2 regions of the Geobacillus sp. B4113_201601 genome follow, and region 1 is predicted to be linked to the other one. Evidence: riboswitches for the same ligand, from Rfam matches in the RefSeq annotation. Region 1 holds a riboswitch; the other holds the start of a gene.
The links. Region 1 has a riboswitch for cyclic di-AMP ahead of kdpF (K(+)-transporting ATPase subunit F). Riboswitches for the same ligand answer to the same signal wherever they lie in the genome.
Positions count from the first base shown of each region.

Region 2: it holds a riboswitch for cyclic di-AMP, as region 1 does, so the genes downstream of both, B4113_RS10240 (APC family permease) here and kdpF (K(+)-transporting ATPase subunit F) in region 1, are expected to answer to the same signal.

Region 1 is NZ_LQYX01000086.1:22,658-32,817, reverse strand. It holds gene B4113_RS12560 (hydantoinase/carbamoylase family amidase) at 164-1,393, shown strand; gene B4113_RS12555 (M20 family metallopeptidase) at 1,542-2,726, shown strand; gene B4113_RS12550 (DUF3311 domain-containing protein) at 2,761-2,961, shown strand; gene B4113_RS12545 (sodium:solute symporter) at 2,958-4,430, shown strand; cyclic di-AMP (ydaO/yuaA leader) riboswitch at 4,740-4,905, shown strand; gene kdpF (K(+)-transporting ATPase subunit F) at 5,307-5,387, shown strand; gene kdpA (potassium-transporting ATPase subunit KdpA) at 5,439-7,121, shown strand; gene kdpB (potassium-transporting ATPase subunit KdpB) at 7,137-9,170, shown strand; gene kdpC (potassium-transporting ATPase subunit KdpC) at 9,192-9,770, shown strand; gene kdpDN (KdpD-like non-kinase potassium sensor) at 9,760-10,160, shown strand, end outside.
Region 2 is NZ_LQYX01000075.1:54,219-64,378, forward strand. It holds gene B4113_RS10230 (TrkH family potassium uptake protein) at 1-713, shown strand, start outside; cyclic di-AMP (ydaO/yuaA leader) riboswitch at 895-1,036, shown strand; gene B4113_RS10240 (APC family permease) at 1,130-2,965, shown strand; gene ytaF (sporulation membrane protein YtaF) at 3,072-3,710, shown strand; gene B4113_RS10250 (sporulation protein) at 3,778-4,773, shown strand; gene B4113_RS10255 (ROK family protein) at 5,293-6,216, shown strand; gene B4113_RS10260 (undecaprenyl-diphosphate phosphatase) at 6,387-7,208, shown strand; gene B4113_RS10270 (undecaprenyldiphospho-muramoylpentapeptide beta-N-acetylglucosaminyltransferase) at 7,577-8,647, opposite strand; gene B4113_RS10275 (polysaccharide deacetylase family protein) at 9,207-9,935, shown strand; gene B4113_RS10280 (DedA family protein) at 9,946-10,160, shown strand, end outside.

The DNA of each region.
Region 1 (10,160 bases):
AACAGGAAAACCCCTGCTTGGCTGGGTTGGCAAAACGAGAACGTTTGGAAGAGAAATATTCAAATTATTCAGTTATTTACTATTTAAAAATTTAGAATAATTTGTTATAATTAAGGACATAACCGAAATTCATCCGTAAATCGCCGGAAAGAGGGGAAGTGGGTTGGTTCAAGGGGAACGTCTTTGGCGACGGCTGATGGAGTTGGGGGAGATAGGGAAACAGCCGAGTGGCGGGGTGACGAGGCTCTCGTTCACGGCTGAGGAACGGCGGGCGAAAGACTTGGTCGTTTCTTACATGCGTGAAGCAGGGCTGGCTGTGCATGAAGATGCGGCAGGCAACGTAATCGGACGGAAAGAAGGGACGAATCGAGAAGCCTCTGTTGTTCTCATCGGATCGCATTTGGATTCGGTTTACAACGGTGGGCGCTTTGACGGTCCGCTTGGAGTGCTGGCGGGCATCGAAGTCGTTCAATCGATGAACGAGCAAGGAGTGAAGACACATTACCCGATCGAAGTCGTAGCGTTTACGGACGAGGAAGGAGCGCGCTTTCGTTTCGGTATGATCGGCAGCCGTGCCATGGCTGGGACGCTGCCGCTGGAAGCGCTCGACTACCGCGATGCGAACGGAATTTCTGTTGCCGAAGCGATGAGGCGGGCGGGGGGTGATCCGAACCGCTTGCACGAGGCGGCGCGAAAACGCGGAACGGTGAAAGCCTATGTCGAATTGCACATCGAACAAGGGCGGGTGCTTGAGGAAGCAGGGCTTCCTGTTGGCATTGTCACCGGCATCGCTGGGCTGATTTGGGTGAAATTTACGATCGAAGGAAAGGCGGAACACGCCGGAGCGACGCCGATGTCATTGCGCCGTGATCCGTTGGTGGCAGCTGCCCACATCATGGCCGTGATAGAAGAGGAGGCGCGTCGGACCGGGACAACGGTCGGAACGGTCGGACAGCTTCATGTGTTTCCAGGCGGCATTAATATCATTCCCGAACGAGTCGAATTTGTGCTAGATTTGCGTGATTTGAACGCAGAGGTGCGCGACCGAGTCTGGAACATGATCGCTACGCAGGCAGAGAAGATCGCCGCTAGTCGGAACGTTCGTCTCATGATGGAGCGGCTGCAAGACATGCCGCCGGTGCTATGTTCTGAGGTGGTAAAACAGGCCGCGGAAAGGGCGTGCAAGCAGCTCGGGTATCCACCGTTTTGGCTGCCGAGCGGTGCGGCCCATGACGGGGTGCAGTTGGCTCCTCTTTGCCCGATCGGAATGATCTTTGTCCGCTCCCAAGACGGGGTGAGCCATAACCCGGCGGAATGGAGCACGAAAGAGGATTGTGCAGCGGGAGCGGCGGTCCTTTATCATACCGTATGGCAGCTGGCGCAAGCGGAATAACGAAAAAGATGAACAAAGGTTGTGGCGAATGTTGGAAAAAATTCACGCGACCTGTCTGATTGAGGATCATGGGGCATTTCCAGAGCCGAATTCGTCTTTGATCGACGCCTGACCAAAGGGAAGAACAAAGAACAGGAGGAGAACTCAGATGACAAGGGAAGAAATCAAACGACTCGTTGATGAAGTGAAAGCGGACGTCATCGCTTGGCGCCGCCATCTGCACGCCCATCCTGAATTGTCATTCCAAGAGGAGAAAACGGCGCAGTTTGTTTTCGAGACGCTGCAATCGTTCGGCCACCTTGAGCTTTCACGGCCGACGAAAACGAGCGTGATGGCGCGGCTTGTCGGCAAGCAGCCCGGGCGGGTCGTCGCCATTCGCGCCGATATGGACGCGCTGCCGATTCAAGAGGAAAACTCGTTTGAATTTGCCTCGAAAAACCCCGGCGTCATGCATGCGTGCGGCCATGACGGCCATACGGCGATGCTGCTTGGAACGGCGAAAATTTTTTCCCAGCTGCGCGATGCCATCCGCGGCGAGATTCGCTTTTTGTTCCAACATGCGGAAGAACTGTTCCCAGGCGGGGCGGAAGAGATGGTGCAAGCGGGCGTCATGGACGGGGTCGATGTCGTCATCGGCACACACCTTTGGTCGCCGCTGGAGCGCGGAAAAGTCGGCATCGTGTACGGGCCGATGATGGCGGCACCGGACCGCTTTTTCATTCGCATTATCGGCAAAGGCGGCCACGGGGCCATGCCGCATCAAACGATCGATGCCATCGCCATCGGGGCGCAAGTCGTGACGAACTTGCAGCACATCGTCTCGCGCTACGTCGACCCAATCGAGCCGCTCGTTGTGTCCGTGACGCAATTTGTCGCCGGCACGGCGCATAACGTCCTGCCCGGAGAGGTCGAAATCCAAGGGACGGTGCGCACGTTTGACGACACGTTGCGGCGCACGGTGCCGCAATGGATGGAGCGCATTGTCAAAGGCATTACCGAAGCGCACGGCGCCTCGTACGAGTTCCAATTTGACTACGGCTATCGCCCGGTGATCAACCATGACGAAGTGACCCGCGTCATTGAGGAAACAGCGCGCGAACTGTTGGGCGACGAAGCCGTCGCCCGCTTGAAACCGAACATGGGCGGCGAAGATTTCTCTGCCTTCTTGCAAAAAGCGCCGGGCAGCTTCTTTTACGTCGGCGCCCGAAACGAGGAAAAAGGCATCGTGTACCCGCACCATCACCCGCGCTTTACGATCGACGAAGACGCGCTCGAGATCGGCGTGCGGCTGTTTGTCGGCGCAACGTTGAAATTGTTGGCGGAAGCGGAATAGGCGCTTCCGCTCATCTCAAGAAAGGGGAGAGAGAATGAAGTCTATCCGTTGGCTGATGGTGCTGCCGTTTGTTGGCATGCTTGGCGGCATCCCATTTGTGAACAAGGTCGAACCTTACGTGTTCGGAATGCCGTTACTTCTCTTTTGGCTAGTTGCCTGGGTGATCGCTACGTCGGTCATTATGGCGATTGTGTATCGCTTTGATCCCGCGGTGAAGGAGGATGAGCAAACATGAATGCAGCGTTAGTCATTATTTTTGCGTTCTTGTTGCTTTCCCTTTATTTAGGTCTACAGGCGCGCAAAGGGAAAGATATGAATTTGGAACAATGGACCGTCGGCGGCCGCGGGTTTGGTACGATGTTTGTGTTTCTCTTGATGGCCGGCGAGATTTACACAACGTTTACCTTCCTTGGCGGGAGCGGTTGGGCCTACGGCAAGGGCGGTCCGACGTTCTACATCATCGCTTACGGCTGCCTAGCCTATGTACTATCGTATTGGATGATGCCGAACGTATGGAAGTATGCGAAAGAACATCGATTGATGTCCCAATCCGATTTCTTCGCTCGTAAGTATGATAGCCCGATGCTCGGCGTTCTCGTGGCGCTTGTGGGGGTTGTGGCGCTCATTCCGTACTTGGTGCTGCAATTGAAAGGACTCGGTATTATCGTGTCCCAAGCTTCTTACGGCACGATTTCCCCGACTGCTGCGATCTGGATCGGTGTGCTGGCGGTAACGATCTACGTAATGATTTCAGGCATTCACGGTTCGGCATGGACGGCGGTTGTGAAAGATATCATGATTTTGGTCGTGGCCGTCTTTTTAGGGATCTATCTTCCGTTCCACTATTACGGTGGCATTCAGCCGATGTTTGAGGCGGTCGAGCAGGCGAAACCTGGATTTTTAGCATTGCCAGACAAAGGGATGAGCGTCTCATGGTTCATCTCAACCGTGTTGTTGACGGCGCTTGGTTTTTATATGTGGCCTCATACGTTCGGCTCGATTTATTCGGCAAAAAGCGCCAACGTTTTTCGGAAAAATGCCATTGTTCTGCCGATTTATCAGTTAATCTTACTATTTGTGTTTTTCGTCGGTTTTACGGCTATTTTGCAAGTGCCGGGTCTCGAAGGTTCAGATGCGGATTTGGCTTTGTTGAAATTATCAGTGAAAACATTTGATCCATGGGTGGTGGGATTGATCGGTGCTGCCGGGCTGCTCACCGCCATGGTGCCGGGGTCGATGATTTTGATGACTGCATCGACGTTGCTTGTGAAAAATGTGTATCAAGTGTTTGCGCCGTCCGCAACGGACGAGCAAGTCGCCAAGTTGGCGAAATATCTCGTTCCGGTCATCGCCCTTGTTTCGTTGTACGTTACGTTTCGAGGCGGCGATACGATCGTGGCGCTGCTACTTATGGGATACAGTCTCGTGACGCAATTGTTCCCATCGTTTTTGTTCAGCTTGTGGAAGCAAAACTTTGTCACGAAGCAAGGAGCGTTTGCGGGCATTTTGGCTGGCGTCGCGACGGTTGCGTACATTACGTTATCCGGCAGCAGCGTCGGCACGTTGTTCCCATCGCTGCCGCAAGCGGTGCAAGACTTAAACGTTGGCATTGTCGCGTTGATCATTAATATGGTTGTTACCGTTGTTGTTAGTTGGATTCCGTTTCATACGGTGAGTACGAACGAAAGAAAACAAGTGATGTAAAGCGTTATCGCTTGAATAGGGATGATATGCGTAAGAGACGAAGGAAGGCCTCGGATTCCATTGCCTTCCTTTTGGTTTGAATACCCTTTAAATCACCGGCCTCCTAGACAGATTAGCGCGTTGAGAAAAAATGAAAATAAGAGCAAAGCGGAGAAAATTATAGGAAAGGATGCAAAAAACGAATATGTAATCGCTTTCTATATGTGTTTTTGCTTCTATTTGCTAAAAAAGAACGGTTTTTGGCGTTTTGACAACTTTGAATGGCAGGAGTATAATGAGCTTCAAATTGAATCAATCACCATTTATTCCCTATATGGATCGCTGAGTCCGATTTTATATCGGAGCGGGGGAACCAACCGTGGCAAGTGTGCCACATGGGGTGAATCCAGTTCGGGGCGTTTGTTCTGAACTGGTAGGGTGACTCTCATCACCCGAATCCGTCAGCTAACCTCGTAAGCGTGTTGAGAGAGGGGGGATTTCCTATGGCTTTCTATAAGCAGTCAGGCATCCCCTGACTGCTTTTTTGTTCATTTTAAATAAAAATATTACATTTTTGTTGTTTTATGTTTTTGGTTAGGGCCGTCGCAAGCAATCGGTTATCAAGTCTGTGCATACGGTTGATGAACGACAAAGCGGATTTTTGCTTGGCGAAAGACGGGTGGCGAGAAGGAATCAACTTGTTTTAGTAAGATCGAGGATAGCTTGTTGATTTTTGCCCATCGATCAGCGAATGCACGCAACTGATAGAAATAATGAACAGTGCGGAGGGATGGCTGTGTGGGATGTGATGATGGTTGCTCTGCTTGTCGTCAGTTTTCTTCTCTTTTACGAATTTTCTAGTTGGTGCGATTCTGTCGTGAGCGGAGGAGAAGAACAATGATTTGGATCGTAGGTGTGGTGACACTCGGAATATTTGTTTATTTGGCCTATGCCTTGATTTATCCGGAAAAATTTTAAGTCGTCATCAAGTTTCGGGATATGAGTGATCGCGTGTGAGGGGGAAAAAGTATGTGGAACGCCTTTTGGCAATATATCTTCATTTTCTTGTTGTTAATGGTGATTGCGATGCCGTTAGGCGCGTATATGTATGGGGCGTTTTTTAGAAAAGGGGCGATCGATCGCTTTTTTTCACCGGTGGAAAGGGTCATTTACAAATTGTCGGGCCTTCGTTCACAAGAAGAAATGTCTTGGAAATCGTACGGTGCAGCATTGCTGGTGGTCAATGTCATATTATTGGGCCTATCTTACGGTCTATTGCGCGTTCAACATGTTTTGCCGCTGAATGGTGGCAAAGCAGAAAACATGGAGCCCACTCTTACGTTCAATACAGTAATTAGTTTTATGACGAATACGAATTTGCAACATTATAGCGGAGAATCGGGGCTGTCCATTTTATCACAAATGGCCGTGATCACCATGATGATGTTTACATCAGCTGCTACAGGGTTGGCGGTCGCCATCGCGTTGATTCGCGCTTTATCACAAAAAGGAAAAACGATAGGAAACTTTTATCAAGATTTTGTGCGCGCCAATGTGCGTGTACTGCTTCCGCTCTCGATTGTCGTCACGATTTTATTGGTGGCTTTTGGGGTGCCGCAAACGTTTTCGGCGCGCATGACTGTCTCGACCCTAGAGGGGGGCGTACAAACGTTGGCGTTAGGGCCTGTCGCTTCACTTGAAGCGATCAAGCATCTTGGGACAAACGGGGGTGGGTTTTTCGGCGCCAACTCATCTCATCCGTTCGAAAATCCCCATCCGCTTACGAACGTCATTGAAATGTTATCGATGTGGTGCATTCCGGCCGCTCTGCCTTTTACGTACGGTTATGCGGTGAAAAAGCGCAAACAAGGGTGGGTCTTGTTTGCGACGATGTTCGTTTTGTTCATTCTGATGCTAGGAGTGGTCTACAAAGCCGAACAAGCCGGGAATCCTCTTTTTGGCAAATGGGGGTTGACGACTGATGGGGGAAATATGGAAGGGAAGGAAGTGCGATTTGGCATTCCGCTCTCTAGTTTGTTTACTGCCATTACTACATCAGCCACAACCGGTTCGGTCAACAACATGCATGACAGTTTAACGCCTATCGGCGGGCTTGTTCCGCTGGCGCTGATGATGTTGAACAACGTGTTTGGCGGCGATGGAGTTGGGTTTGTAAACATCTTAATGTATGCGATGATTGCCGTGTTTTTATCCGGATTGATGGTAGGACGCACTCCAGAATTTTTAGGGCGCAAAATCGAACCGAAGGAGATGAAATTGATCGTCGTCGCCTTATTAGTGCATCCTCTGATCATCTTAGCGCCATCGGCGTTTGCGCTCATGACACACATGGGAACAGAAGCCATTAGCAACCCCGGTTTTCACGGCATTTCGCAAGTCGTGTATGAATTTACATCTTCAGCAGCCAACAATGGATCGGGGTTTGAAGGATTGAAAGACAACACGCCTTTTTGGAACATCTCGACCGGAATGGTCATGCTTTTAGGGAGATATCTTTCCATCATAGCGATGCTTGCTGTGGCCGGCTCATTGGTGAAAAAACAACCTGTGCCTGAAACCGCAGGGACCTTTCGTACAGATACTGCTACATTTGGCGTGATTTTATTTGCCACTGTATTTATCATTGGCGCGCTTACGTTTTTCCCTGTGCTAATCTTAGGGCCGGTGGCGGAATATTTAACCATTCGCTAAGGGGGATATGTCAAGATGAGAGAAAAGAATCCGCGTCAATCACTGCTTCATCCTGAGCTTGTGCGGGAAGCGGCCATCGAAAGCATCAAAAAGCTCAATCCTTTCGTAATGATGCGCAACCCGGTCATGTTTGTCGTCGAGGTCGGAACATTGATGGTGTTGCTGATGCTGTTGTTCCCGCGCTTTTTTCGCGTAGAGGACTGGACCTACGAATTGGCTGTCTTTTTCATTCTTTTGTTTACCATCTTGTTCGCCAATTTCGCCGAAGCGTTGGCGGAAGGGCGAGGAAAAGCGCAGGCTGAATCGCTCAAGAAAACGAAGGCCGATACGATCGCCAAACGGATTGGGGCCAAAGGGGAAATAGAACAGGTGCCATCCACACAACTGCGGAAAGGAGACGTCGTTCTTGTCGAAGCCGGGGATCTTATTCCTGGCGACGGGGAGATTATCGAAGGGCTGGCATCTATCGATGAATCGGCCATCACTGGGGAATCTGCTCCTGTAATCAAAGAAGCGGGAGGGGATTTCAGCTCGGTAACCGGCGGCACAAAGGTCGTCAGCGATTGGATCAAAGTGAAAATCACGGCCGATCCGGGCGAGTCGTTTTTGGATAAAATGATCGCGCTCGTTGAAGGAGCGTCAAGGCAAAAAACACCGAATGAGCTAGCGTTGAACATATTGCTGGTGACTCTTACGCTCATCTTTTTGATTGTCGTTGTCACATTGGTGCCCATTGCTCGCTATGTCGGCATTCAGCTGTCGACGACTACGTTGATTATTTTGCTCGTTTGCTTGATTCCAACTACCATCGGCGGCTTATTGTCCGCCATCGGCATTGCTGGAATGAATCGTTTGACCCAATTCAATGTACTGGCTATGTCCGGAAAAGCTGTGGAAGCGGCGGGGGATGTGACAACGCTCGTGCTGGATAAGACAGGAACGATAACATTTGGGAACCGCATGGCCGCCCAGTTCATTCCCGTCGGTGGCGCAACCGAGGAACAGGTGCGGGAAGCAGCGGTGTTGTCGTCGGTAAAGGACGAAACGCCGGAAGGGCGCTCGGTGTTGGAATTAGCGAAGCAACAGGGCTGGCAGGGGGAGATGGCGAAATATGATCACGAAGAGTTTGTTCCGTTCTCGGCTGATACAAGAATGAGCGGTATGAACATTCAAGGGGTTCCGTATCGCAAGGGAGCCGTTGATGCGATTTCCCATCACGTCAAACAGCTAGGGGGCCGCATCCCGAGCGACTTGAAGGAAAAAAGCGAACAAATTGCCAGACAAGGCGGCACGCCCTTGGCTGTTTCGGTCGGAGCAGATATCGTAGGGATCATCTACTTGAAAGATACGGTCAAACCAGGAATGCGGCAACGGTTTGAAGAATTGAGAAAAATGGGGATCAAAACGGTGATGTGCACAGGAGATAATCCGCTGACCGCCGCGACGATCGCGAAAGAAGCGGGAGTGGACGAGTTTATTGCTGAAAGCAAACCGGAAGACAAAATACGAGTGATCCGGGAAGAACAAGCCAAAGGGAACTTAGTGGCCATGACAGGGGATGGCACGAATGATGCCCCCGCCTTGGCGCAGGCCGATGTCGGATTAGCTATGAACAGCGGGACGATGGCGGCTAAAGAAGCGGCAAATATGATTGATCTTGACTCGGATCCGACGAAAATTATCGAAGTGATTTCCATCGGAAAACAGTTGTTGATGACCAGAGGCGCGTTGACGACTTTCAGCATTGCCAACGACATCGCCAAATATTTCGCTATTTTGCCAGCGGTATTTGTCGCCACCATTCCGCAGATGAAAGCGATCGATATTTTGCATTTGCATTCGCCAGCGAGCGCGATTTTATCGGCGTTAATTTTCAACGCTTTGATCATTCCACTGTTGATTCCGTTGGCGATGAAAGGGGTTCGTTATCGACCGATGTCATCGGAAAAGCTGTTGCGTAGAAATATGTTGATATATGGAGGCGGTGGGGTGATTGCCCCGTTTATTGGCATCAAGGTCATTGATTTAGTCCTAGGCTTGTTTATGTAAACAAAGAGAGGAGAGATGGACATGAGAGCCATTCGTTTTGCTTTGTTGATGATAGTTTTGTTTGGACTTGGGTACCCTGCGGCCATGACAGGTCTAGCCCAGTTGATATTTCCTCATCAAGCGAATGGAAGCATCATTTATGAAAACGGAAAGCCCGTCGCTTCCGAACTGATTGGCCAGCCGTTTCAGCGGGACGGTTATTTTCACGGCCGCCCGTCATCGATTCAGTATGATGCTAGCGCGTCCGGTTCTCCCAATTACGGGCCTTCCAATAAAGAACTGGCCGAACGGATGAAGAAAGACGCAGAACAGTGGTTAAACAAGGTTCCGGGCAAAGAGAAAAACGAGATTCCCATCGATTTAATTACCAATTCAGGCTCTGGACTTGACCCGCATATTAGCCCGGCAGCCGCCTTGTTTCAAGTGCCGATGGTCGCAAAGGCGACAGGATTGTCCGAACAGCGGTTGACCCGGTTGGTCAAAGAGCATATAGAAGGGAGAGCCTTGGGGGTATTTGGTGAACCGCGGGTGAACGTTGTGCGCTTAAATATGGCTGTGCAAAAATTAGTGGAGGAGCGTTCTCAGCGGAATGAATCATAAATATAGACGAATGACCCCGGAAGAAATCTTACAGAACATTGAGAAAATGAAAAAAGGCCGCCTCAAAATTTATATTGGGGCGGCCCCCGGGGTGGGCAAAACGTTTCATATGTTGCGGGATGCCCATGATGTAAAAGAAAAGGGCGTCGATATTGTCATCGGAATCGTGGAAACGCATGGGAGGGCTGAGACCGAAGCGGAAATTAAAGACTTGGAAATCATTCCTCGCAAGAGAGTCCATTACAAAGGAAAAGAATTGACGGAATTGGATGTTGACGCGGTGATTCGCCGCAATCCGGATGTAGTGATTGTCGATGAGTTGGCCCATACCAACGCCCCCGGCAGCAAGAACAAAAAGCGTTATCAAGATGTGCAGGACATTTTGCGCGC
Region 2 (10,160 bases), on a different contig from region 1:
TCATGAACGAAGTATACGAATATCGGCAAACACGCCGCCTTTCCCTTCACACGAAAGTGGTCGTTGTGACGACCGGCTGGCTCCTGCTGGCCAGCATGGCGTTGATTTTGTTGCTGGAGTGGAACAATCCGAAAACGATGGGACCGCTGTCGCTGTCAGGCAAGTTGTTGTCTGCCTTTTATCAGGCGGTGACACCGCGAACTTCAGGTTCGAACACACTCAACATCCCCGATTTGACGCAGCCGACCTTGTTTCTCATCATTTTCCTTATGTTTGTCGGCGCCTCGCCGGGCTCGACGGGCGGAGGAATTAAAACGACAACGTTCACGACCTTGCTTGGCGCCGTATGGTCGCAAATCCGCGGGAAGGAAGATGTCGTGCTGTTTCGCAACCGCATCATTTACGATACGGTATACAAGTCGCTGACGGTGACGATGAGCGGATTGTTCGTTGTCATGTTGGTCACGATGGTGCTGACGGTGACCGAGAGCGGCAAAGATTTCTTAATGATTTTATTCGAGGCGACATCGGCGTTTGGGACCGTTGGATTGTCAATGGGATTGACGCCGGAATTGTCTCCGTTAGGGAAAATGTTCATCATTTTGACGATGTTTGCCGGCCGCGTCGGCCCGCTGACGATCGCCTATGCGGTAACGTTGCGCCGTCAGCCTGATCCGTTCCGTTATCCGAAAGGGAGAATGATGATCGGATAACGGCGGGAATAATACAAATAAACGCCTGAGGGAGTGAGCAAAAGAAAAACAAAGAGAACGTGAGCGATCGTTCGCCCGGCAAGGCAAAATGACCGAAAGCGGCGAAAAATCGTCATTGGTTGCCTATTTTCCTTGTTTACCGCATGAAGGACGAGGAGTACGATATGAAAACAAGAGCACCAGTAACTAGGCGCTGAATCCATGACGGAGCGAGGAGCCCAACGTTGTAACGGTTTCGTTACTGGGGGTGAATCCGAACAGGAAGGGCATCTCTCCAAGCCCGAACCCGACAGCGAACTCCGCAAGCGCTTTTTGGGGAGGGACGAGTATGTTTTTCGGCTGCTTTTAGCCGCTGAGTGCGTCCTCGGCGGTTTTTTCTTTTTGGCTGACAGACATGGCAAGGAGGAATTGAAGACATGGCTTCGCTGAAACGATGGGTAATCGGCAAACCGATGGAAACGAAACAGTTAAAACATGAGAAATTGCCAAAATGGAAAGCGTTAGCTGTTTTTTCATCGGATGCGCTGTCATCAGTAGCCTACGCGACCGAAGAAATTTTGTTGGTGTTGGCGCTGTTAGGAACGAGCGTCTTTTTCTACTCGCTTCCCATTGCGGTAGCGATTTTAGTGTTGTTGCTGCTGGTGACCCTCTCCTACCGGCAAATCATTTACGCCTTTCCGTCCGGGGGAGGGGCGTATGTGGTCGCACGCGATCATTTAGGGACGAAAATTAGTTTAGTGGCCGGGGCGGCGCTCATGATCGATTATATTTTGACGGTCGCCGTCAGCATCAGCTCCGGCGTCGCCGCGTTGACATCGGCTTTTCCGGGGCTGCTGCCGTGGAAAGTAGAGGTCGCTGTCGCCTTTGTTTTGGGATTGATGATTTTGAATTTGCGCGGCATCACCGAATCGGCGACGGTTTTTGCCTATCCCACATACGTATTTATCGGTTTTGTTCTCATGATGATCGCAGCCGGCGGATGGCAATTGTGGCAGGAAGGGTGGCATGGGTTCACGAGGCAGGAGCATGCATCGACAGCCCATATGTTCGCGTCGGGGTACAGTTGGTTTCTTTTGTTGCGCGCTTTTTCTTCGGGATGTTCGGCCATGACGGGAGTTGAAGCAATCAGTAACGGCGTGCCGGCGTTCCGGCCCGACAGCTCGAAAAACGCCGCCATTACGATGGGATGGATGTCCTTGCTGCTAGGCACGATGTTTTTAGGCATCACGGTGCTGGCAGCTGGATTTGGTGTGACACCGGCTGAGCACCAGACGGTGATTTCGCAAATTGGACGTCACGTCTTCGGAAATGGACTTTTGTTTTACTTGTTCCAGCTGACAACGATGCTGATTTTAGTGCTTGCCGCCAATACGAGCTTTGCCGGGTTTCCACAGCTGACGTCGATCATGGCGAGAGACGGATTTTTGCCGCGAAGCTTGGCGGCCCGAGGGGATCGCCTCGTGTTTTCCAACGGTATTATTTTATTGAGCGTGCTGGCGATTTTGTTGATCGTTATTTTTCATGCCGAAACGCATTCGCTCATCCCACTTTACGCGGTTGGCGTCTTTCTTTCCTTTACCATCGGCCAGAGCGGGCTGATGAAAAAATTATGGAATCGGGAAGAAGGACGGAGGATCGGCGTGCTGTTTACCGTTGGAATGGGAGCGGTGGTCACCGGAATGGTCACTCTTGTCACGATGGTCGCTAAATTTGCGCAAGGGGCGTGGATCGTTATTGTGGCGATTCCGCTGTTCGTCTGGATGTTCATCCGAATTCATGAACACTACAAAAAACTCGGCAAGCAGCTACGCTTGGACGAACGGGAGTGGCAACGTCCCCAAAAAATATGGAAACCAAAAGTTATTATTCCAATTTCCGGCGTCAGCAAAGTAGTCGACCAGTCCGTTCAGTACGCCCGCAGCATTTCTGATGACATTACCGCTTTGTCGATCATTTTCGACGAAAAAGACGAACAAAAACTGCGGCAGAAATGGGAGACATTTTATCCAGATATCCCGTTGACCATCATCTATTCCCCATATCGAACAATTTTATCGCCGCTGCTTGAGTATATTACGCGAACAGAAAAAGAAGCTGATCGGGCGCCGGTGACAGTACTCTTGCCACAATTTGTTGTAAAAAAATGGTGGCATACGTTTTTGCATAACCAAACCGCAATCATTTTACGCTTTGTTCTCATTATGAAAAAAGATGTCGTCATCGCGACATTGCCGTATCATTTGCGGGAATAATGTCGAGAAAAGAGGAAGTATTTCCCCGGAAATCGATTCGTGTCGAAGGGGATGACATTCCCCTTGCCGTACTGGATTGCATATTTTACGGCAAGGGGGGATTTGAATGTGGTTATGGGTATCGATGATGGGGTTGGCTTTGAGCGTGAGCATGGACAGTTTGAGTGTGGGTATTTCATATGGGATGAGGGGGATCCGTTTTCCCTTTCTTTCATTGACGCTCATTTCATTGATGTCTGGAGTGGTAGTGTTTGCTTCCATGCACATCGGCGAGTGGCTGGCGCTTCTGTTGCCGAGGCAGGTTGAGCGCGGACTTGCTTCAGTCATTCTCATTGGTCTTGGCGGTTGGGCGGTTTATCACGTCTATCGTTCAAAGGAGGAGCGAAGGGAAGGATTGGCGGAAGACGGCGGCAGCGCGGTGGCCGGCCGTCTGAGTGGTGCCGTTCAAGTGTTGAAACGGCCTGAACAGGGGGATTTAGACCGTTCGGGAACGATCAGCCAAAAAGAGGCATTGTTGATCGGATTGGCCTTGTCCACGGATGCGTTTGGCGCCGGAATCAGCTCATCGCTTTTGCATCTTCCCGCGCTTTCTTTTGCCTTGCTGGTTGGATCGTTTACTCTCGCGCTGATTCGTGTTGGCTTGTCGCTCGGGCGTTTAGCCTCAAAAACGAAAATCATGAAAAAGGCGAACGTGGTACCTGGCTTTGTGCTCATTGTTTTAGGAGTGGTGAAGTTATTTCGATGACACCGTTAAACCGATTCATTCGTAATTCAAGGATGGAGCTAGGGAAAAGGGAAAGGAGAGAGAGTCGATGTGGAAACGGTTTTTAACGAAATTTGGCATCGGTGGCGCGAAAGTGGATCTCATGTTGCACCGTTCCCATGTGCACCTCGGTGAAACATTGGAAGGCGAATTTTGGTTGGAAGGCGGTTCCGTTGCACAGCACGTCCGTGCCTTGGACGTTTTGCTGGAATTGGAAATGCAAGCGGAAGGGAAGGGGTATCGCCAGACGGCAGCGGTGATTCCAGTCGCATCCTCGTTTACGATTCAGCCTGGGGAGCGAAAAAAACTGCCATTTGCCTACAAACTCCCACTCCATTTGCCGATCAGCCGCCCCACGGTCCGTTATACGTTCGTCACTCGGCTTGATATTGCCAATGGGGCGGATGCGTACGACGAAGATGCTATTGAAATCTTGCCGCCACTAGCGCTTGAGCAAACGTTCGCGGCGTTTGCAGCGCTTGGGTTTCGCGAGAAGCCGGCCTCTGGGCGCATTACACGATATGGGCAGGAATTTTCGTTTTTCCCAACAGGCGAATTTCATGGAATAGTTCAAGAAGTAGAATTTTTGGCCCTTGTTGAGACGGAAGGCGTGCGTCTGCATATGGAAGTGGACGTTTGCCATCGTGCCGGTGGGGAACGGGAGATGAAGCGGGAATTGTTTCTCCCGTTGGAGTCGCTGCGTGATCTTGAGACCGCGGTCCGCCTGATCCGGGACGCCCTTGAAGAAACGGTGCAAGCGGCTGGCGCGATCGATTCACTGGAGCCGCATCATTGGCCATTGTCGTCTTCGCCGTTCTATGGTCATTCGGGCAGCCACGTGCCACCCGTTTCTCGCCCACATCATGGCGGATCAGGATGGGCGGGAGCCATTGGCGGCTTTGCGGCCGGAATGCTGACGGGAATGATCGCCGAGGAGCTGCTCGATGATGTGATCGATGATGTTGCCGACGATGTCGCGGATGGAATCGATGTTGATGATTGGTTTGACGGTGGCGATGGCTTTGACGGCGGGGATTGGCTGTAACGGCGGCGCAACGCAGTTCGCTTTGTCTTCTTTGCGTTGCTAGGCTTGGGCAATGGAAACCGTTTCCTCTAGGAGGTCGGTGATTTAGTGGAAAATAATGCTGATTCCATCCATTTCTCAATGAGAGAAATCTTGTAGAATCAGCTTTCTTTTCTGAGATGAACATGCCGCTGATTGGTGTGTGCCAGCGGTTTTTCACCGGCTTTCTAGGGGACCGGTGATTTACTCGCACAAACGCTTCTCAGAATCGTTTCTCAAGCAGAAAAACTGGTTGCATCAGATTCTATGTTCAAGCGTTCCATCATCGATCAAGGCAAACAACGATTTTTCACCGGCCTCCTAGGAGGCTGGTGATTTACTCGCGGATACGGCTTTACAATGTTATTTCTCATTTAGAAAAACCTTGTTACATCGGTCCTGCTTTTCGCTCATTCCCCCATTGATGAAAGGAATCAGAGGTTTTCACCGGCCTTCTAGGCAATACAGCCAATGGAAGCAAGCCGAATAGGGGTGGGATGGATGCCTCAATATATCGTCTTTGATGTCGGTGGAACGTATGTCAAATATGCGGTGATGAACCGCCAAGGAGATTTTTTGGAGAAAGGGAGTTATCCTTCCGAACGGCATGATTTGGCCAAGTTTAAAGCCGATCTGTTGGCTGTTGTCCGTCAAGCCCGAACGAATTATTCGATTCAAGGCATGGCGATGAGCTGTCCGGGGGGAGTGGACAGCGAGAGCGGCATCATCGGTGGAAGCAGCGCGTTGCCTTGCATTCATGGCCCCAATTTCAAAGAAGTGTTCGGCGGTGAGACGGGACTGCCGATTGAATTGGAAAACGACGCGAATTGCGCCGCGCTCGGTGAGCTTTGGAAAGGAGCGGCGAAGCATCATCGCGATGTCGCCTTTGTCGTCGTCGGCACCGGCATCGGGGGAGCGGTCGTGAAAGACGGCCGCATTCATAAAGGGGCTCATTTGCATGGCGGGGAATTTGGCTATATGTTGATGAACGTTTGCTATGAGGATGGAGTAGTGAAAGGAAAAACGTGGAGCGAGTTAGGGGCGACGAGCGCGCTTGTGCGCATGGCCGCGGCGGACATGGGAGTGCCAGAAGGGGAACTGAATGGGGAAAAGGTGTTTGCGCTGGCCCATGAAGGGAATGCCGCCGCCCAAAAGGCAGTCGACCGGTTTTATTTTTCACTCGCCCATGGCATTTTTAATTTGCAATACGCCTATGACCCGGAAAAAATCGTTCTCGGCGGCGCCGTCAGCAATCGTCCGGACTTTATCGAACAGATTGAACGGCGGCTTTCCCTCTTGCTCGCAGCCGTACCGTTTGCCAAAGTGAAGCCGGTCATTGAAAAGTGTCACTTCAAAAATGATGCCAATTTGCTTGGGGCGTTGTATCACTATTTGCAGCGGCGCGGGGAACTGCCGCCGGCGTAACGGGCATGCATGACGGCTCCGTCTTTGTCCAGCCAATGAACGGCGCGGGTAGTAGAAACAGATGATTTATAGTACAATAGAGCAGGCGTGACTGAACAGGCAGTGCTATTTTGCCGCTTCGCCCATATGTATGGAAACAGACGATTTCCGCGCAGAAAGGATGGACAAAGATGCAGTGGATGGAGTTGTGGAAGGCCGTCATTTTAGGAATGGTGGAGGGATTGACAGAGTTCGCTCCCGTTTCTTCCACCGGCCATATGATTATTGTCGACGATCTTTGGTTGAAGTCGACGGAGTTTTTAGGCCAATACGCCGCCAATACGTTTAAAGTCGTCATTCAGCTCGGCTCCATTTTGGCTGCCGTTGTGGTGTTTAAAGACCGGTTTTTGGATTTGCTCGGCGTTCGTGGCCGTCATCCGGGTGGGAAGCCGCGGCTGACGCTGCTTCATGTCATCATCGGTCTGTTCCCGGCCGGGGTGCTCGGCGTATTGTTTGAAAACTATATCGATGAACATTTGTTTTCAACGAAAACGGTGCTCATCGGCTTAGTGTTTGGCGCGCTGTTGATGATCGTTGCCGACCAATTCGCCAAAAAGGCGGCGCGGGTGCGGACGGTCGACGAAATCACGTACAAGCAGGCGTTTTTTGTCGGTCTCGTGCAATGTTTGTCCTTATGGCCGGGGTTTTCCCGCTCCGGATCGACGATTGCTGGCGGGGTGCTCGCCGGTATGAGCCATCGCGCTGCCGCCGATTTCACGTTTATTATGGCGGTGCCGATCATGGCGGGGGCGAGCGGCCTGTCGCTCTTGAAAAATTGGCAATATGTCAGCGCCGCCGATATTCCGTTTTTCATCGCCGGCTTTTTGAGCGCTTTCGTCTTTGCCTTGCTGGCGATCCGCTTTTTCTTACAGCTGATTAACCGCATCCGTCTCGTGCCGTTTGCGGTGTACCGCATTGTCTTGGCGGCGGTCATTTATTTCTTGTACTTTTAACTTAACCAACGGAAGAAGTCTCCCACTTCTAAACAAAAAAGGGAGATGAATTTCGGTTCCGTCTCCAAAAAGAAAGGCTTGAAACAGTTGTGGTCTAACGGGCTGTCGAACCGTGGAGCATACGGGAGTGGCTTGGTCCACTTCCTGTCGATAGACGCGATGACCCGAGTCCCCGCCTCTAAGCGTCGGCGTAGGTGGTGGAAGTATATCACCGCTCGTTTCGAATGAAGTTTCTCTTCCGGTTTGGCTCGATGTTGACGTGATCCGTCAGACGGGAAGGCGTTAACGATGAGGATGCCCATTCGAGGAGGGAGGAAGGCGATGCCCAGCAACGGCCAATAGCGGTGTGAGGCATCGCCTTCTTTTGATCAGCGGGCGGTATCTTCAATGACAGAAAGAAGCGTTTGCAGCGGATCGTTGTTGCCGGACCGTTCCATGTTTTGCCGGTAGCGGTCGCGGTTTTCGTACAGGCGGCGAATGGCCGCTGGCAATGATTCGTCTGTCAAGTCTTCTTCCATTAACACGGCTGCATAGCCCGCTTTTTCAAATGAGCGAGCGTTTAAGATTTGGTCGCCGCGGCTGGCGGCTTTTGAGAGCGGGATGAGCAACATCGGCTTGCGCAAGGCCAGCAGTTCGAAAATGGCGTTCGCGCCGGCGCGGGAGACGACGAGATCGGCCAAGGCCAACAGGTCGGGCAGCTCTTCGTTGACGTATTCGAACTGTCGGTAGCCTTGTTGGCCTATTAGGCTTGAATCGACGTTGCCTTTTCCGCAGATGTGGACGATGTCAAATTCGCTCAGCAGCGCGGGCAGGCAGGCGCGCAATGCATCGTTGATCGTTTTTGAGCCTAAGCTGCCCCCCATGGCGAGCAGCACCGGTTTTTTTCCCGCAAACCGGCAAAGGCGTCGCCCTCGCTCCGCGCTTCCGTGTTTCAGCTCTTCGCGGATGACGGCGCCGACGTACACCGCTTTGTCGGCTTGCACATGATTCTTTGTTTCCGGAAAGGTCAGGCAAATTTTTGTCGCAAACGGCATGGCGATTTTGTTGGCCAAGCCGGGCGTCAAATCAGACTCGTGAATGACGGACGGAACGCCGTTTAGCCAAGCGCCGAGAATGACGGGAACGGAGACGAACCCGCCTTTGGAGAATACGACCGCCGGCTTTTCTTTTTGGATTAAGCGATACGCTTGCCAAATCCCTTTTAAGACGTGAAACGGGTCCTTAAAGTTTTTCCAATCAAAATAACGGCGCAGCTTTCCGGTTGACACCGGATAGTACGGAACGCCGTCGATGCGGCCGATAATCTCGCGTTCAATACCTTGATGGGATCCGATGTACACGATCTCCCATCCAAGCTCTTTCAGCTTCGGGATGAGGGCGACGTTGACCATGACATGTCCAGCCGTGCCGCCGCCGGTTAAAACGATTTTTTTTCGCAACACACATCACCTGTCTTGTTGGCAAAATGAACCTATGCCATTCTAGGCTCCGAGAGGCAGAAAAGTTTCCGCAGGCAAGGCCCGCTAGCGGAAATTCCCGCCCCAACATATCGTGCCCATCTGTCATTATAGCAAATTTCCCACCGCTGATGGAGGAAACCAGAGAGCGGTGCATTTCGTATTGAGCAGGAGGAATGGGCAAGGCGACTTCATTTCAGTGCATCATTTTTCTAGGGAGGCCGGTGGAAAACCGCTGTCACACACAAATCGGCGGCATTTTCATTCAAAAAAGAAAGCTGATTCTGCAAAGTTTCTCTAATTGAGAAATGGATGGGGTCAGTAGCGTTTTACACGAAATCACCAGCCTCCTAGAAGGCCGGTGATGATGAATAAAAGTGTGCAGTGTTGCAAGGCTTTTCTATTTGAGAAACGATGCTAGGAAGCGGTATGCACGATGGAATCACCCGCCTTCTAGCGATTTATTAAACAGTGATCGGCTAGTCTCCTATTTTCAAAGACAAGAAATATTGGTAAAGTACTATCAAGGGGTGAAGACGAGATGTTGGCATGGCTGGTTGGTTGTTTGTTGGTTGGAATCGTTAGTTACGGGGTTGTGCCGACGATCGTCATTCGCAAAAAGCGGGTGCGTTTGTTTCGTGAAGGAACGGCGCCTGACTGCCTCGCTTTGACGTTTGATGATGGCCCTGACCCGTATTATACGCCAAAGCTGCTTGATTTATTAAAGAAATATGGAGTGAAAGCGACCTTTTTTGTCGTCGGTCGAAAAGTGGAGCGCCATCCGGAGATCGTGCGGCGGATGGTGGAAGAGGGGCACGAAGTCGGTCTGCATAATTACCGTCATATCAGCAATTGGCTGCTTCCGCCGTTTTGGCTCGACCGAGGGTTGCGGCGGACCGCTGCGGCGATTGAGCGGGCGACCGGGCAGCGTCCCTTATATTATCGGCCACCATGGGGCCATTTTAACGCTTGGACGCCCATTGTGCAAAAACGATATGTTACCGTGTTATGGTCGCATATTCTTGGTGATTGGAACGAGAAATTGGGTACAATGGAATTGTTCCACCGATTGCGGGCGGCTGTGCGCGGTGGAGCTGTGATCGTATTGCATGACAACGGTGATGCTTTAGGAGCGGATCAGCGCGCTCCGGAGCAGATGCTGGCCGCTCTTGAGCTGCTGCTGAAGGATGAAACAGCGAAAAAGATGCGCTGGGTGACGATTACAGACTTGAGAAACGCGCAAACTAATCAACAAATGCTGTCGATGTAATGGGGGAGTTATGGATACGAGCGTATGGTTGCCGTATGTTCAGTCGTACGGGTATGTGATGTTGTTTTTGCTTTTGTTTTGCGGCATCGTTGGCATTCCGGCGCCCGAGGAGAGTTTGCTTTTTCTTGTTGGAGTCATGATTGCCAAAGAGCAGCTGTTGTTTTGGCCGACGATCGCTTCGTGCTGGGGCGGAACGATGGCCGGCATGGTGACCGCGTATGGGGC